DNA from 4 places in the Bacillus cereus group sp. BfR-BA-01383 genome. Region 2 is predicted to be linked to each of the others. Evidence: predicted binding sites of a transcription regulator. Region 2 holds the regulator's gene; each other region holds the start of a gene.

Region 1 (4,204 bases), on a different contig from region 2:
AGCTATCGGCTGTTAACCGATCGGTCGTAGGTTCGAGTCCTACCTGCGGAGCCATATTATAGAGAAGTACCCAAGTGGCTCAAGGGGCTCCCCTGCTAAGGGAGTAGATCGCGAACGCGGTGCGAGGGTTCGAATCCCTTCTTCTCTGCCAGAACTGGCCCGTTGGTCAAGTGGTTAAGACACCGCCCTTTCACGGCGGTAACACGGGTTCGAATCCCGTACGGGTCATACTAAAAGAGATAGCATAATCTGCTATCTCTTTTTTGTTGTGTAAAAGTGGACGTTGAATCGTCTGCTTTTTTTTGAATACAGCTCGAGCAAGTGCATGTTTTGCTTCACCTTTATTTAAACCAACCTGTACACGTCTTCTAAGCTCAGGACTCTGCAACCATTCTAATGTATATAAAGTCATTTCAATCCTTCTTATCTCACGTAATGTTACAGATAAACTATTCCGCCTTGGATAGGCGGCAAGATTTTTGAGAATGAATCAATGGATACCCGTTGACTAATCCAGATACAAATAGTAGCTAAATCATGACCTAAAAACTTACGTTTCCGTTGTACAAAACCTAGTTCTCTAGCAAGATTTTCTAAAAGTGAAGGAGTAAGATGTTCATATAGTTCTTTAGCAAATAGTTGGAATTCATCAGATACAGAAATAGACATACAAAAACGCCATCCTTTCTTATGATTCTACAGAAAGAATAGCGTATTTTTTCATTTTAGGGGGGGATTTTGTTTAACTGGAAAAGATACCCGGAATATTAAAGCATCTTCCGCTAGATAACCACCTTTACACTGATTTCGCCATCGCTCTACTGAATATCAAGTTCACTGCAATCACGATGACTGCACCGACAAGGGTTGCAAATACACGGTCGAACAGAATGATAAACTGGAACGGCTTGCCGGCTTCCATGATCAAAATAATGAGCGGGATCATGGTTGCAGAGTATACAAGATAATTTCGAACCTTTAGAAGAGGTCGAACACCTGCGAATAGCCCGATACTTATAACTAACCCCCAAATTGGTAGACTAGTTGCGAGAAGCAAGCTCGCAAAAATCACGCCGATTACTGTACCAAGCACTCGTTGTGTTGTTTTGATTGGAAAGAGTTCTATTTTCCGCTCAGTAAGGATCGCTACGGTAATTGCAATCCAATAGAAGTGGTGCTCGGGCCAAAGTATTCGCAAACCCTCAGCTATACTTAGACATAATGCGAGCCTGATTGGGAATTGCCAACCGGATAGGTGTGCAAGAGAATTCCGCCATAGAATGATTTTTTTCGATGTTGGCCCTTTCACAGCTCCATCCAGCGATGATTTAAAACAACGGTGTACCCAGATGCCTAGCACCAAGCTGATACTGACGGTCCAAACCGCCCCTGCTAAGATTGAAAAAATTAGTTCCATCGGGTACTCCGTCTGGTCGACCATGTTGAGGATGATAATCAGGAATATGACAAAGCGTGTTGTTGCCACGGCCAAGGCACGACTATATCCGCCAATTAACGCAGCAAGGCTTACCAGCAGGATCAAGACTCCAAATGTCAGATAGCCATGTCCGAAAGAGAGAAAAGCAGCAATCGCAGCGAGCACTACTGATATCAGCGCTGATGCCAACTTTTTCCCGTGATTTATAAAACTCGAACCGACTTTCACGCTACTAACTGCCAAACTGCCGAACGATGCAGCAAAACCAAGAGCCGGATAGCCTTGAACTGTGGCGAACAGAACAGGTCCGGCCATACCTATGCCGGCGGAAATGAGTTCTACAATTTCTACCTTGGCCTCCTTAGACCAAGAAAATACTTGAGCCCTATATGTCTTTACATTCATCTATAGCACCTCTTCCGACCCAAAGAGTAGGGTTAATAATAGGCTCTTTCTTTAATCAATGGACATGTGGTGATACCTATGTCCATCAGGCTAATATTTTGAAGTATCCCCAAAATAAAAATTTTATCTTTCCAGAGTTATTTATAATAATTCAGCTCATTTTTTTCGATATGGGGAAATGCCAATTTCTTAAGTTGATGGCAATGTATGGTGCCCCCTTATAGAAATCTATAAAAGTAATGCTGCAAAAAATAAATAATATAGAAGAAGCTGTCTTTCAATAGGTGATCTATTGGAGCCAGCTCTTTGATGTTGTTATTATTATCGAGTTTTGTTGATAAATCGATATCCCTTGTCGAATCGTTGAGATATTTTGAGTTACGATAGATATAATTGAAAAATCGTTGATATATTTAAAGTTATGATAGATATATTGGGAAAATCGTTAATATAATTTCATTTATCGGAGAACATCTAATCCCTTCTTTCACAATCAAAATAAAACGCATAAATTGGGATTGATCCCACACCTACTCCAACAACTTTACACTCTATGTGAAAATGTTCACAAATAGGTCATAATTTGTGAAGTAATTCACAATAATCCATGCTACAATATGAATGTAAAGAAGTTAAACAACATTAAATTAGTATTTTAATTACTTACTTAAACAATAATAAAAAATATATGTAAAACAATTGAGAGGGGAAATTGCCATGAAAAAAGGTATCAATCGCGTAGTATTAGTAGGAACAGGAGCTGTAGGTTGTAGTTACGCTTACTCAATGATCAACCAAGGTGTAGCTGAAGAATTCGTACTTGTAGATGTTAATGAAGCAAAAGCAGAAGGAGAAGCAATGGACTTAAGCCATGCGGTACCATTCTCTCCAGCAGCAACAAAAGTTTGGAGCGGTAGCTATGCAGATTGTAAAGATGCAGATCTAGTTGTTATCACTGCTGGATTACCACAAAAGCCAGGTGAAACTCGTTTAGACTTAGTTGAGAAAAATACAAAGATCTTTAAACAAATCGTTCGCGGTATTATGGATAGCGGATTCGATGGAATCTTCTTAATCGCAACTAACCCAGTGGATATTTTAACTTACGTAACTTGGAAAGAATCTGGTTTACCAAAAGAGCGCGTAATTGGTTCTGGTACTACTTTAGACTCTGCTCGTTTCCGTTACATGTTAGGCGACTACTTAGATGTAGATCCACGTAACGTTCATGCTTACATCGTTGGTGAGCACGGTGACACTGAACTTCCAGTATGGAGCCACGCTACTGTAGGTGTACAAAAACTAGAAACAATCTTAGCGAACAACGAACAATATAACCAAGAAGATTTAGATAAAATCTTTGAAAATGTACGCGATGCAGCTTACCATATCATCGAACGTAAAGGTGCAACTTACTACGGAATCGGTATGTCACTACTTCGTGTAACTAAAGCTATTTTAAGCAACGAGAACAGCGTATTAACTGTATCTGCATACCTTGAAGGCCAATACGGTGAGAAAGATGCTTACGTAGGTGTTCCAGCTGTTATTAACCGCGAAGGTGTACGTGAAATCGTAGAACTTGAGCTAAATGAAGAAGAAAAAGCGAAATTCGCTCATTCTGTAAAAGTATTAAAAGAAACAATGGCACCAGTACTATAATAATTGCTAAATCATTCAGAGGTGGGAAACTGCTTCCTATCTCTGAATTCATATAATTTAATATAAATTCCTTTTCCAGTTTCCCTTGTATATCCCCAATATACCCCTTTTGCTGGATAAGGGTCGTTTATAGAAAAAGAGCACTCTACCTTAAATAGAGTGCTCTTTATTATTATTTTTTAGGTGTTAATCCTAATTTCGTTGTGAGACGGCTTGAAATAGGCGAATACACCACCAAATGTAAGTGATAAACAGTGACAGCTCCCATTCCTATTTTTTGTTTTAAGGATAGAAGAAAGCCCCCTAATAAATGTTTTATATCAGCATTTCAGTATGAATTGTAGTTGTAAAAGTGCGTTGTTCTTTACTTAGAATAAATGTGTGCTTATGAATTTTACATTTCAATAAACTTTGTGACAAAAAATGTTGAGAAACATTTTTTATGAAGGATTATTTTGTTTGTAATTCATGTTGAAAATTGCGTGAAAAACAGGAGAAAACCAATAAAATAAATATTGAGCAATAATGAAGGTGAGAAATAGTAAGGGGAAATAAAGCGTTTGCAATGAATATTCGTCAAAATTCGATATTTTATATAGAAATGTGAAAAAAAAATCAACGTTTTTAAGAAAAAAACGTATATTTTTTATAAATTAACAAGGATATTTCAGTTTTTCGCAGAAATGATTTAAAGTATAA
Region 2 (4,204 bases):
ACGATTAATAAAGTAGCGGTCATGTGAGACGAATAGAAGAGTCCCTGGATAATCAATTAAAGCATTCTCCAAAATCTCTTTACTATTTAAATCAAGATGGTTCGTAGGTTCATCGAGAATTAATAAATTTGATTTTTGCATCATAAGTTTTGCGAGAGCTAATCGAGCTTTTTGTCCACCACTAAGAGAAGATACTGGTTTTAATACATCATCCCCTGTGAATAAGAAGTTGCCGAGTATAGTGCGGATCTCTTTTTCAGGTTGCAGTGGATATTCATCCCATAGTTCATTTAACACGCGTTTAGAAGATGTTAAGTTTGCTTGTTCCTGATCATAATAACCAACAGATACATTTGAACCGAAAGCAACATCTCCGTGTAAGAGTTGTAACTTATTCACAATGGATTTTAATAATGTAGATTTTCCAATTCCGTTAGGTCCAACTAAGGCAACACTATCTCCGCGAGTTAAGCGCATAGTTACATGTTCAATAATAGGTTCTCCATCATAGCCAATGGCTGCATCTTTTACTTGTAAAACATCATTCCCACTTTGTTTTTCGATATCGAAGTGGAAGGATGCTGACTTAGAATCGCCTAATGGTCTTGTTAATAATTCCATTCGGTCCAATTGTTTACGACGGCTTTGCGCACGTTTTGTCGTAGATGCACGAGCTATATTTTTTTGAACGAAGTCTTCAAGCTTGGCGATTTCATCTTGTTGTTTTTCGTAACGTTTCATTTCTTGCTCGTATAAAGCTGATTTTAAATCTAAATATTTACTGTAGTTACCAACAAATCGTCTACTCTCTTTATTCGAAATTTCATATACTTGTGTAACGAGTTTGTCTAAGAAATAACGGTCATGGGAAACGATTAGTATCGCACCAGGATAACCTTGTAAATATTGTTCAAGCCATGTTAATGTTTCGATGTCTAAATGGTTTGTAGGCTCGTCTAAAATAAGTAAGTCTGGTTTCGTTAATAATAATTTACCAAGAGCTAATCGTGTTTTTTGCCCACCGCTTAATGTAGAAATCGTCGTCTGGTGCGTTTCAACTGGAAAACCAAGGCCGCTTAAAATTGAACGAATATCTGCTTCGTACTGATAGCCACCTTGATCTTTATAATCTAATTGTAGTTGGTCATAATCAGCTAATAATTTTTCGTATGTAGCCGCATTCGAAAAGTTTTCTTCTTTTCCCATCTCTTGCTCTAGCCTTCGAAGTTTTGTCTCCATTTGCTGTAAATGTGTAAAGACGGTTAACATTTCATCCCAAATTGTTAAAGACGTTTCTAATCCGGTATTTTGAGCTAAATACCCCATTGAGACATCTTTCGGTTTTATAATTTCACCACCATCATGAGATAGCTCACCAGCTATTATTTTTAATAATGTAGATTTTCCGGCCCCATTTCGTCCGACTAATGCGATACGATCTTTCGTTTGTACTTCCAATTTTATGTTTGCAAGAATCGTTTCTGCACCGTATAATTTCGAAAGTCCGTTTACTTGTAATAAAATCAATGTTTTCACCTCAAATAATTTCTTAACTTTGCCATGTTTATATTTCTCAATCATACTAAAAATAGTGTATAGTTTAAAATAAAGAGAGAATACTTCTTCTCTTTATTATACAAGGAAATTCATGAGTGCTAAACTTCTGTATTTGATTCAAGTATATGAATAAAGATAGGAAGAGAGGAGAGGTTATATGGATCAGCAAAAAATTCCACAAGCCACTGCCAAACGATTGCCTCTATACTATCGATTTATCCAAAACTTATCTCTTTCTGGTAAGCAACGTGTTTCATCAGCCGAATTGAGTGAAGCGGTAAAGGTTGATTCCGCAACTATTCGAAGAGATTTTTCATATTTTGGAGCGTTAGGGAAAAAAGGGTATGGATATAACGTAAATTATTTATTATCATTTTTCCGTGAAACACTCGACCAAGATGATATAACACGTGTAGCACTTATTGGAGTAGGTAATTTAGGGACCGCTTTCTTACATTATAATTTCACGAAAAACAATAATACAAAAATTGAGATGGCATTTGACGTTAGTGAAGAGAAAGTTGGAACAGAAATCGGGGGCATTCCTGTATATCATTTAGATGAATTAGAAGAACGTTTATCAACTGATATACAAGTGGCAATATTAACAGTACCGGCTACAGTAGCACAATCTGTGGCAGATAGATTGGCAGAAACGAACGTGCATGGTATTTTAAATTTTACACCAGCACGCTTAAATGTGTCAGAAAATATAAGAATTCATCATATTGATTTAGCTGTAGAGTTACAAACACTTGTTTACTTTTTGAAAAATTATCCACAATAAAACGCAGAGGAAGCGACCTCTGCGTTTTATTATTGTTTTTTCTTTGTGAATTTGACTAATATAAGGCGAAGTGCCAAATTAAAATCAATTGTTGCCATCACTGCAAATAGTATTGTCCACATATTCCAGATTGTATCTGTTACGTTCGTAATGGCGAAACGTGTAAAGATACATCCAAGAAGGAAGTACAATGCAGCCATGAACAATGGTGAGTTTCTCATACTAAAAATCCTCCGATAAAGCCTTGCATTTTCTCAGCTTCTTTAATCATTTCTTGAATTTGCTCATTGCTTACTGCAATTTGAGCGACTGCAACGAGTGTATTCATCAAAACATGAGCTGCAATTGGAACGATAATACGCTTCGTTTTTACATATAAAAAGGCGAATACGAGCCCCATAGCAGTGTATACCAATAAGTGAGTAAAATCAAAATGAATCGCCGCAAATACAAGAGAACTAATGATAGCGGCAATAAAGAAGTTAAACTTCTTATAAAGTGTACCAAATAAAATTTTTCTAAATACGATTTCTTCTAAGATAGGTCCGATTATAGATACAACAATAAGGAACCAAGGTGTGGTTCTTGCTATGTCCATCAGCCTTGCTGTATTTTCAGATCCAGGCTTAATGTCCAGTAAATACATTTCAATCATACCAGCGATACTTTGTGAGAAAAATGCTAAGAAGAACCCGATAAAAATCCATCCAATTGTAGCTGGAACAGTAGAGCGCATTTTATCTAAATGTCGATCGCGAATGTCTGTTCTGAGTAACCAAAGTACAACGCATAATGCAATGAAAAAGCTAATAATCGCCCAATGGCCAGTTATGATTTGTCCCTTTTCCTCGGTGGTAAATCCTCTATTATCATAGAGACCTGTTTTTAAGAGTAATGGTAATCCAACAATTCCAGATAACTGCATTAAAATGTATGTAACGATAACCCACCAATATTGTTTCTTCAAATGGTTTAACCATCCTTTCTAACTCTAGTGTATGAGATAAAGTAGGATAACATGTAAATATGCTACCTATCATATAAACTTTCATTCGAATTATGATTTTTTTGTAAATCTGTATTTGAAATTAAAATAGAAGACAGGAAAAAGTTGTGTGTGTAGCGAAAACAACTTAGGGTGTCTTTCATATTGTAACATACGAGTGGTGGAAACAACGATTCATATAGTAAAGGTAGTAGAAGAAGGATTTTATATAGAAAAGTATATATAGTAATTTGCGAAAAAATTATGATTTTTTTACTTGCAAAAGAAATTGAGATTATTTATTATTATAAGTGTGTTAGCACTCGGGTGACTTGAGTGCTAATAAATAAAATTTACATAACAAAATGAGGAGGTTATTGTTCATGCTAAAGCCATTAGGTGATCGCGTTGTAATTGAGCTTGTTCAAGCAGAAGAAAAAACAGCAAGTGGTATTGTATTACCAGACACTGCAAAAGAAAAACCACAAGAGGGTAAAGTAGTTGCAGCAGGTACTGGTCGAGTGCTTGAAAATGGTGAGCGTGTTGCTTTAGAGGTAGCAGCAGGTGATCTTATCATCTTCTCAAAATATGCAGGTACTGAAGTGAAATACGAAGGTAAAGAGTACTTGATTTTACGTGAAAGTGACATTTTAGCGGTTATCGGTTAATTATATAAATCTTAAAAAATCCAAGGGGGTCAATTATTATGGCAAAAGATATTAAATTTAGTGAAGAAGCACGTCGTTCGATGCTTCGCGGTGTCGACACTCTTGCAAATGCAGTAAAAGTAACGCTTGGACCAAAAGGTCGTAACGTTGTACTTGAGAAAAAATTCGGTTCACCACTTATTACAAATGATGGTGTAACGATCGCAA
Region 3 (4,204 bases), on a different contig from region 2:
TGAGGTGGTACTGTCATTACAAATTGTGGATCAACAATTGCTACATCTGGTGTTAATTCATAATCCGCGAGTGGATATTTTATATTATTTTTCTTATCTGTAATAACCGCAAATGGCGTTACTTCTGATCCTGTCCCTGATGTTGTTGGAATGGCAACAAATTGCGCTTTATTTCCTAAGTTCGGATATTTACATGTACGTTTTCTTATATCTAAAAACTTCTGTTTAATGCCATAGAATGTTGTTTCTGGGTGCTCATAGAAAAGCCACATCCCTTTTGCTGCATCCATAGCTGAACCGCCACCAAGCGCGATAATTACATCCGGTTTAAAGCTTTTCATCATTTCCGCACCTTTAAAAACAGTTTCATCTGATGGGTCTGGCTCGACCTCAAAGAACACTTCAACTTTCACATCATTTGTATGTTTACGTAAATAGTGCGTGACTGTATCTACATATCCGTGCTCAACCATTCCTGGATCGGTTACAATAAATGCACGTGAAATGTTAGGCATGTTTGCTAAATACGCTGTAGCATGTTTTTCAAAATAAATTTTTGGTGGCAATTTGAACCACTGCATATTCTTTTTTCTATTTGCCAGCCTTTTTATATTTAATAAATGTGTCGCTGTTACGTTTTGGGAAACTGAGTTTTTTCCGTAGGATCCACAGCCAAGCGTAAGTGATGGAATAAATCCATTATATATCTCTCCTATTCCACCTTGTGATGAAGGTGCATTTACAATGAGACGGCAAGCTTTCATGCGTAATCCAAATTGTTTTTGCACTTCTTTGTTTGCAGAGTGGATGACTGCTGAATGTCCTAAACCACCAAGGTTCAACATTTCTTCGCAATATGTAAATCCTTCTTCTAATGAATTTGCTTTTATACAAGCTAATACTGGGCTCAGTTTCTCACGAGATAGTGGATACGCTGGTCCGATACCTTGTATTTCAGCTACAAGCATTTTTGTATGTTCAGGCACCGTAATCCCAACTAATTCAGCAATATACTGCGCGGATTTCCCTACAATATCACTATTTACTGCACATGTATTTTCATTTATAACTAGCTTTTCTAATTTTCTTCTCTCTTCCTCTGTTACAAAGTAACAATTGTTTGCAATCATTTCTGTTTTCATATCATCATAAATTTCCTTATCGACAATGATTGCTTGTTCCGATGCACAAATCATACCGTTATCAAATGTTTTCGATAAAATTAAATCATTAACAGCTCGTTTTACATGTGCTGATTTCTCTATATAACATGGTACATTACCAGGGCCGACGCCTAGCGCTGGTTTTCCAGTAGAATAAGCTGATTTCACCATACCAGCTCCTCCAGTTGCTAAAACAAGTGCAACACCTTCATGGTTCATTAATTGTTTTGTCGCTTCAACAGACGGTCTTTCAATCCATTGAATACAATGCTTTGGTGCACCAGCTTTCACCGCTGCATCATATACTGTTTTTGCCGCTGCAATGGAACACTTTTGTGCGGAGGGATGAAAGGCGAAAATAATTGGATTTCTCGTTTTTATCGCGATTAACGCTTTAAACATTGTTGTCGACGTTGGATTCGTTACTGGCGTTACCCCAGCTACTACACCGACAGGTTCCGCAATTTCTATTATTTCTTCATGAGGATCTTCGTGAATAATTCCTACCGTTTTATCTTTCTTTATACTATGCCAAATATATTCAGTAGCAAAAATATTTTTAATGCATTTGTCTTCATATACACCACGGCCCGTTTCCTCAACAGCCAATTTTGCCAATGGCATATGTTGATCAACACCTGCTAGTGCCATTTCATGAACAATGTTGTCAATCTGCTCTTGTGTAAAACTTTCTAATGCTTGTAAAGCCTCTTGACTGTTATTTACTAACGTATCAATCATCTCTTTTACCTCTTGCATTCCATTTACAACTTTCTCTTTGACTACCATGTAAATTTCCTCCTATTCTGTTATCACGGTCTTTATAAGTCCCTATAGGTCATAATAAGTCCCGATTAGCGTAAAAAAATAGAGTTACCTTCCTACATGAATCCCATTGTTTGTGAAATATTTCACAAATTTATTCGTGAATAATATTTCATGAATTCAATATACATGAAATCATTTCGTTTGTGTATGTCTAATTTGTGAAATGTTTCACAAATTAATGTAATAAAAATGCACCGCTAATATAGGCAGTGCATTTTTTACTATGCTAGCGCTTGTGCTAAATCTTCCATTAAATCTTCACCATCTTCAATACCGACAGAGATACGAATTAATGTATCTGTAATTCCTAATTCTTTACGGCGATCTGCTGGGATTGATGCATGTGTCATTTGAGATGGGATAGAAATTAAACTTTCTACTGCTCCTAAGCTTTCAGCAAGTGTGAAGTATTGCAGTTTCTCAAGTACGTTATTTAACGTTTCTTCACTATCTACATCAAATGAGATAATGGCACCAAATCCATTTGCTTGTTCTGTTGCTAATGCATGGTTTTGATGTGATTCAAGACCTGGATAATATACTTTATTTACTTTTGGATGGTTATTTAAAAACTCAGCAATTGCACGTGAATTCGTTTCATGTTCTTCCATACGAATTCCTAATGTTTTTAAACCGCGAAGTAATAAGAAGCTATCTTGCGGCCCTAGAATACCTCCTGTCGAGTTTTGTACAAAGTGAAGGTCTTCTGCTAGTTGCGGGCTATTTACAACTACTAAACCTGCAACTACGTCACTATGACCTCCTAAATATTTCGTTGCACTATGAAGTACAATATCTGCTCCTAAAGAAATCGGCGACTGCCAATATGGCGTCATGAATGTGTTATCAATAATTGTTAATAAATCTTTCTCTTTAGCAAGAGTAGATATTTTCTTAATATCAGTAATTTTCAGTAATGGGTTCGTTGGTGTTTCCACATAAATCGCTTTCGTATTTGGACGAATCGCTTCTACAACTTCCTCTAGGTTTGTTGTATCTACAAATGTATGCTCAATGCCGAAACGGTTTAATACTTTCGTAATAACGCGATACGTTCCGCCATAAACATCATCTGTTAAAATGACGTGGTCACCTTTTGAGAACAACATAATTGTCGCTGTAATAGCAGCCATTCCTGAACCAAATGCAAATCCAGCATGACCGTTTTCTAATACAGCAATCATTTCTTCTAAAGCTGCACGTGTAGGGTTACCTGTACGTGAATATTCATATCCTTGATGCTTACCAACTGCTTCTTGTTTATACGTACTTGTTTGATAGATTGGCACGTTTACAGATCCAGTTGATGGTTCTCCTATGCGAATACCATGAATTAACTTTGTCTTTGCTCTCATTTTTTATTCCCATCCTTTGTATATGTCTTTACTTAAATAACGCTCACTACTATCAGGAAAAATCGTTACAATATTTGTACCTGGTGCCGCTTTCTCCGCCTCAAGTAAGCTTGCATGAAATGCTGCTCCTGAAGAACTCCCAACGAGAAGACCTTCTTTTTGCGCTAATTCTTTCACGCGTAAAAATGCATTTCGATCAGAAATTGTATGAATTTCATCAAAATAAGATGTTTTTAAAAATGGCGGGATGAATTCAAGACCAATTCCTTCTGTTTCATGTGACCCAGCTTTACCACCATTTAAAATAGATCCTTCTGGTTCTACAATAACCGTTTTAATATCAATATTTTGCTCTTTTAAATAAGACGCAGTTCCCATAAACGTACCGCCAGTTCCTGCCCCTGCAACAAATATGTTAATCTTCCCATTTAGTGCCGACCAAAGTTCAGGTCCTAGTGTTTTGAAATAAGCACGAGGATTTGCTTCATTCGCAAATTGGCTTGGAGAGTATGAATTCGGTATTTCCTTTACTAATTCTTTTGCCTTTGCGATCGCGCCGGTCATTCCTTGTTCAGTCGGCGTATGCACAACTGTTGCACCTAACGCTTTCATTAACTCTTGTTTTTCAATACTAAATTTCTCTGGTACACATACAATGACGCGTAAATCATGTTCTAACGCTGCAAGTGCCAGTCCAATGCCAGTATTTCCAGCAGTCGGTTCAATAATTGTTCCGCCCTCTGCAACAAGCCCTTTTTCTAGCGCATCTTCGATTAATTCTCTTCCTAAACGATCCTTAACGCTTCCACCTGGGTTATAAAATTCAAGCTTTGCAAATAAACGGACCTCTTTTGGAAG
Region 4 (4,204 bases), on a different contig from region 2:
TGTTACTTTGTCGAAGAAGAAACGGGATTAACTTTAATTGATGCAGCTTTACCGTTTTGTGCAAAGAAGATTTTAGAAGCAGCGCGGAAAATAGGAAAACCGATTACGAATATCGTTATTACACATGCGCATGATGACCATATAGGAGCCCTTGATCTATTAAAACAAGAATTGCCGGATATTCCGGTCTATATTTCCAAAAGGGATGCTTGTTTACTTGAAGGAAATAAGGCACTGCAAAATGGAGAACGAAACACGCCGATAAAAGTGGGAGTGTCAAAACAGATAAATACGGTTCCGGATATTCTTCTTCAAGAGGGAGATCGAATTGGTTCTCTTGTAGCAATTGCGGCTCCAGGTCACACACCAGGATCGATGGCCTTTTTAGACACGAGAAATGATGCACTCATTGTTGGAGATGCGTTTCAAACGAGGGGAGGAGTGGCGGTTGCAGGACAGTTGAAGTGGCTTTTCCCGTTTCCTATGTTTGGGACTTGGGATGCGGAAACGGCCTTGGAAAGCGCTCAGAAATTGCTGGAATATAAGCCAACTATATTGGCGACAGGGCATGGGAAGATGATGAAAGATCCATTAGTGCAAATGCAACGGGCGATTGAAGAAGCGGAGCGGAATTTAACAAGGAAGAGCCTCAAATAATTTAGAGGCTCTTTTTTACTAGATGATATTATTTTGTGGGTTTTAAGTATGTGTATAGCGCTAATAGGAAACCGAAAAACATAAATATAAAAGGGTCTTGGCTTTGGTTAGGGGCATAGCTATCTTGCACCTTGGTAAGAAAATCATGTGTTTTCATGTTTATCTCTCCTTTTATTCATAAGGTTTGGTATGAAGTGGGAATCATGATGTGGAAGTAAGAAGTTTTCATTTTGTAATTATTATATAACAATATAATTCCTAAAACTATAGAATACAAAGCGTTCATAATATGTAAAATTGCATATTATTCTTTTTGAAAATTTCGTTATATTATCTATATATTTGCATTGAGGGATTTTTGTTGAGGTAAATGAAAACAAATGGAGGAATAGTATGAGTAAAACGGTGTTAGAAGCGTATAGTGTGGAAAGGAAAATAGATAATATAACATATAAAAATCTATTTGTAATGATAGCAATCATTTTAGGATGCGTACTTCTAGGAGGGTTATTCCTTGGTTTAGCTTTTGGGATTTATGGTGAGGAAGCGTTGCGTGATAATTTAGAAGGGTACTATTTCCTTTTATTAGATGCAGCTGTTGTTGCTATCGTTTTATTAGCTTATAAACCAGTTCTTCATTTTATTAAATATATTTGGGATTTATCCGTTTTGAAGAATGGGAAGACATATTTATATCTATTAATTGGTTTTATTGTTATTGCATTATCACAATATTTAATGTTATATGTGTTTAGTTTTGAAAGTGCAGCAGAACAACAGAAACAATTAGGGAGCTTAGAGCTTCAAAATAGCATACAAAGTATTATATATGTGTTAAGTGTTGTTATAATTACACCGGTTAAAGAAGAAATTCTATTTCGAGGTATTTTATATCGATTTTTAGAAAAGAAATATAATTTTTTAGTTGGTATCATTATTTCTTCCTTCATTTTTGGGATTCTTCATGGAGGTCTTCTAATTACGGCAACGATTATGGGGATTGTATTTGCGATGTTATACAAAAAGACGCAATCTATTATACCTAGTATTATTTTACACATTGTATGGAACTTGCTTGTGAGTATAAGTATGATTGTATCTCTATGAAATTGAATAAATAACCAGTATAAAAGATGAATGGCTTAGCTATTCATCTTTTATTTTGTATGCACGTGAAAAAGTTAATTCATGTATACAATCAAAAAAGAGCTAAATACTAACAGCGAACGAATAAAGAAAGGTAGGAGTATTCTATGCAGAATTTAACAGAACTTGAAGTGGAAAATTTACGTCATTTAATTGGTGGACACGCAACGATTATTAACAAATTGGACCAGTATGCACAGGCTTGTACAGATCCAGAGTTAAAACAAATGCTACAAAAGGATGCGCAAGATGCACGAAATACGAAACAGCAATTAATGACTTTCCTAGGATAGGAGGAAGAAAAAGATGAATGAAAAAGATATGGTAAATGATTATTTAGCAGGATTAAATGCAAGTTTAACAAGTTATGCAAATTATATTTCTCAGTCTGATAATGAACAGTTACATCAAACATTAATTCAAATTCGTAATCAAGACGAGGCGCGTCAACGTAATATGTATGAATACGCAAAGCAAAAAAGTTATTATAAGCCAGCAGCACCTGCGAATCCGGTGATTGTGCAGCAATTGAAAAGTCAATTAAGTGCGGAATAGCGTGCTGAAAAAACGAGCGAATGAAGTCGCTCGTTTTTTTTGTTTTGTACATGTCAATAAATACATAATAAATATTTTTCCAGTTGTAACAAATATGACGAAAGTTAAATATAACAATTCACAGAAAGGACAAAAGTTTGTTCGATATTTCACAAAGTATCCATGGTTTCTATCGTGAGACTCTCTATAATTAGGAGTGTAAAGAAGAAAAGAACAAAAGAAGAAAAGAACAAAAGAAGAAAAGAACAAAAGAAGAAAAGAACAAAAGAAGAAAAGAACAAAAGAAGAAAAGAACAAAAGAAATAGATTACATAATCAATTAGGAGAGATTGCTATGAAGAGAAACACAAGAAAAATTGCAATTATCGGTACTGGATTAGTGGGATCAAGCTGCGCGTATTCTATTGTAAACCAAGGAATTTGCGAAGAACTATTGTTAATTGATATAAATCATGAACGTGCAGTTGGGGAAGCGATGGATTTATCACACTGCATTAACTTTACAAATACAAGAACAAAAGTATATGCAGGAAACTATGAAGACTGCAAAGATATGGACATCGTTATTATTACAGCAGGGCCAGCACCAAAGCCTGGACAAAGTCGTTTAGACACTTTAGGAGCAAGTGCAAAGATTATGGAAAGTATTGTTGGCGGCGTAATGGAAAGTGGATTTGATGGTATTTTCTTAATCGCATCGAACCCAGTTGATATTATTACATATCAAGTGTGGAAACTATCTGGATTACATAGAAATCGTGTGATTGGTACAGGTACATCATTAGATTCTTCTCGCTTAAGAACAATTTTATCTGAAATGTTACATGTAGACCCTCGCAGTATTCATGGATATTCACTAGGAGAGCATGGGGATTCTCAAATGGTTGCTTGGTCACATGTAACTGTTGGAGGAAAGCCAATTCTGCAAATTTTAGAAGAGCAAAAAGAGCGTTTCGGTGAAATAGATTTAGATGAAATTGTTGAGAAGACTGCGAAAGCAGGATGGGAAATTTATAAACGAAAAGGTACTACTTATTATGGAATCGGAAATTCTCTAGCATATATTGCTAGCTCAATCTTTAATGATGATCACCGTGTAATTGCTGTATCAGCTATTTTAGATGGTGAGTACGGTGAATACGGTATTTGTACAGGAGTACCAGCTATTATTACTAGAGATGGTATGAAAGAAGTTGTAGAACTAAATTTAACTGAGGATGAAGAATCTCGATTCGCAAAATCAAACGATATTTTACGCGATTATATGAAAACAATTGGCTACTAACTTATAGGAGAAGGTGAAACAAATGAAGGAATATATAATGTCTCGTGTATTTAAAGCATCCGCTGGAATCGCACAGGGTATTTTCGTATCCCTCGGAATTGGTTTACTGATCGAAAATATAGGAAGAATTGTTGATATCCCATTACTTATTACAATCGGAGTTGTTGCAAAATCACTTATGGCACCAGCAATTGGAGCCGGGATTGCTTTTATGCTCGGTGCGAACGGGCTCGTAATCTTTTCGGCGATGGTAGCAGGAGCAATTGGAGCTGGTTCAATTTCAATTACTGAAGCTGGTCTCATCATTACAACAGGTGAACCAATCGGTGCATTATTAACAGCGACTTTAGCAGTTTATATTGGCAAACGATTAAGTGGAAAAACTGCTTTAGATATGATGCTCGTTCCATTTGCAGCAATATTAGGTTCTGGTATAGTCGGTATTTGGTTAGCACAAAATATTAGCCCAGTTTTAAATACAGTTGGAGCATTCATTAAAGATAGCTCAGCTGGTAGCCCGTTCATCGCTTCTGTCGTGATTGCTGTAGTTTGGGGGCTGTT

What was found. Region 2 encodes Rex, which represses fermentation and respiration genes when NADH is low (regulators of the CRP and FNR family bind a similar motif). Its sites were predicted from a motif close to TTGTGAAATATTTCACAA; they were not measured.
Region 1: MR065_RS02235 (L-lactate dehydrogenase) is a predicted target of Rex. The motif match lies at 2,427-2,444, and genes of this name have one in related genera.
Region 3: adhE (bifunctional acetaldehyde-CoA/alcohol dehydrogenase) is a predicted target of Rex. The motif match lies at 2,063-2,080, and genes of this name have one in related genera.
Region 4: MR065_RS18105 (L-lactate dehydrogenase) is a predicted target of Rex. The motif match lies at 2,496-2,513, and genes of this name have one in related genera.

What each region holds. Positions count from the first base shown of each region.
Region 1 covers NZ_JAKUFP010000002.1:1,106-5,309, forward strand. The annotation lists tRNA gene MR065_RS02205 (tRNA-Asn) at 1-54, shown strand, start outside; tRNA gene MR065_RS02210 (tRNA-Ser) at 61-151, shown strand; tRNA gene MR065_RS02215 (tRNA-Glu) at 157-228, shown strand; partial or broken gene MR065_RS02220 (Tn3 family transposase) at 305-475, opposite strand; partial or broken gene MR065_RS02225 (IS4 family transposase) at 475-669, opposite strand; gene MR065_RS02230 (FUSC family protein) at 797-1,843, opposite strand; gene MR065_RS02235 (L-lactate dehydrogenase) at 2,561-3,505, shown strand.
Region 2 covers NZ_JAKUFP010000055.1:8,338-12,541, reverse strand. The annotation lists gene MR065_RS25650 (ABC-F family ATP-binding cassette domain-containing protein) at 1-1,527, opposite strand, end outside; gene MR065_RS25645 (redox-sensing transcriptional repressor Rex) at 1,715-2,344, shown strand; gene MR065_RS25640 (YdiK family protein) at 2,374-2,565, opposite strand; gene MR065_RS25635 (CPBP family intramembrane glutamic endopeptidase) at 2,562-3,311, opposite strand; gene groES (co-chaperone GroES) at 3,713-3,997, shown strand; gene groL (chaperonin GroEL) at 4,036-4,204, shown strand, end outside.
Region 3 covers NZ_JAKUFP010000025.1:52,467-56,670, reverse strand. The annotation lists gene adhE (bifunctional acetaldehyde-CoA/alcohol dehydrogenase) at 1-1,952, opposite strand, end outside; gene MR065_RS19770 (bifunctional cystathionine gamma-lyase/homocysteine desulfhydrase) at 2,213-3,346, opposite strand; gene MR065_RS19765 (O-acetylserine dependent cystathionine beta-synthase) at 3,350-4,204, opposite strand, start outside.
Region 4 covers NZ_JAKUFP010000021.1:16,406-20,609, forward strand. The annotation lists gene MR065_RS18085 (MBL fold metallo-hydrolase) at 1-657, shown strand, start outside; gene MR065_RS18090 (CPBP family intramembrane glutamic endopeptidase) at 1,051-1,764, shown strand; gene MR065_RS18095 (hypothetical protein) at 1,911-2,096, shown strand; gene MR065_RS18100 (spore coat protein) at 2,110-2,358, shown strand; gene MR065_RS18105 (L-lactate dehydrogenase) at 2,693-3,643, shown strand; gene MR065_RS18110 (PTS sugar transporter subunit IIC) at 3,666-4,204, shown strand, end outside.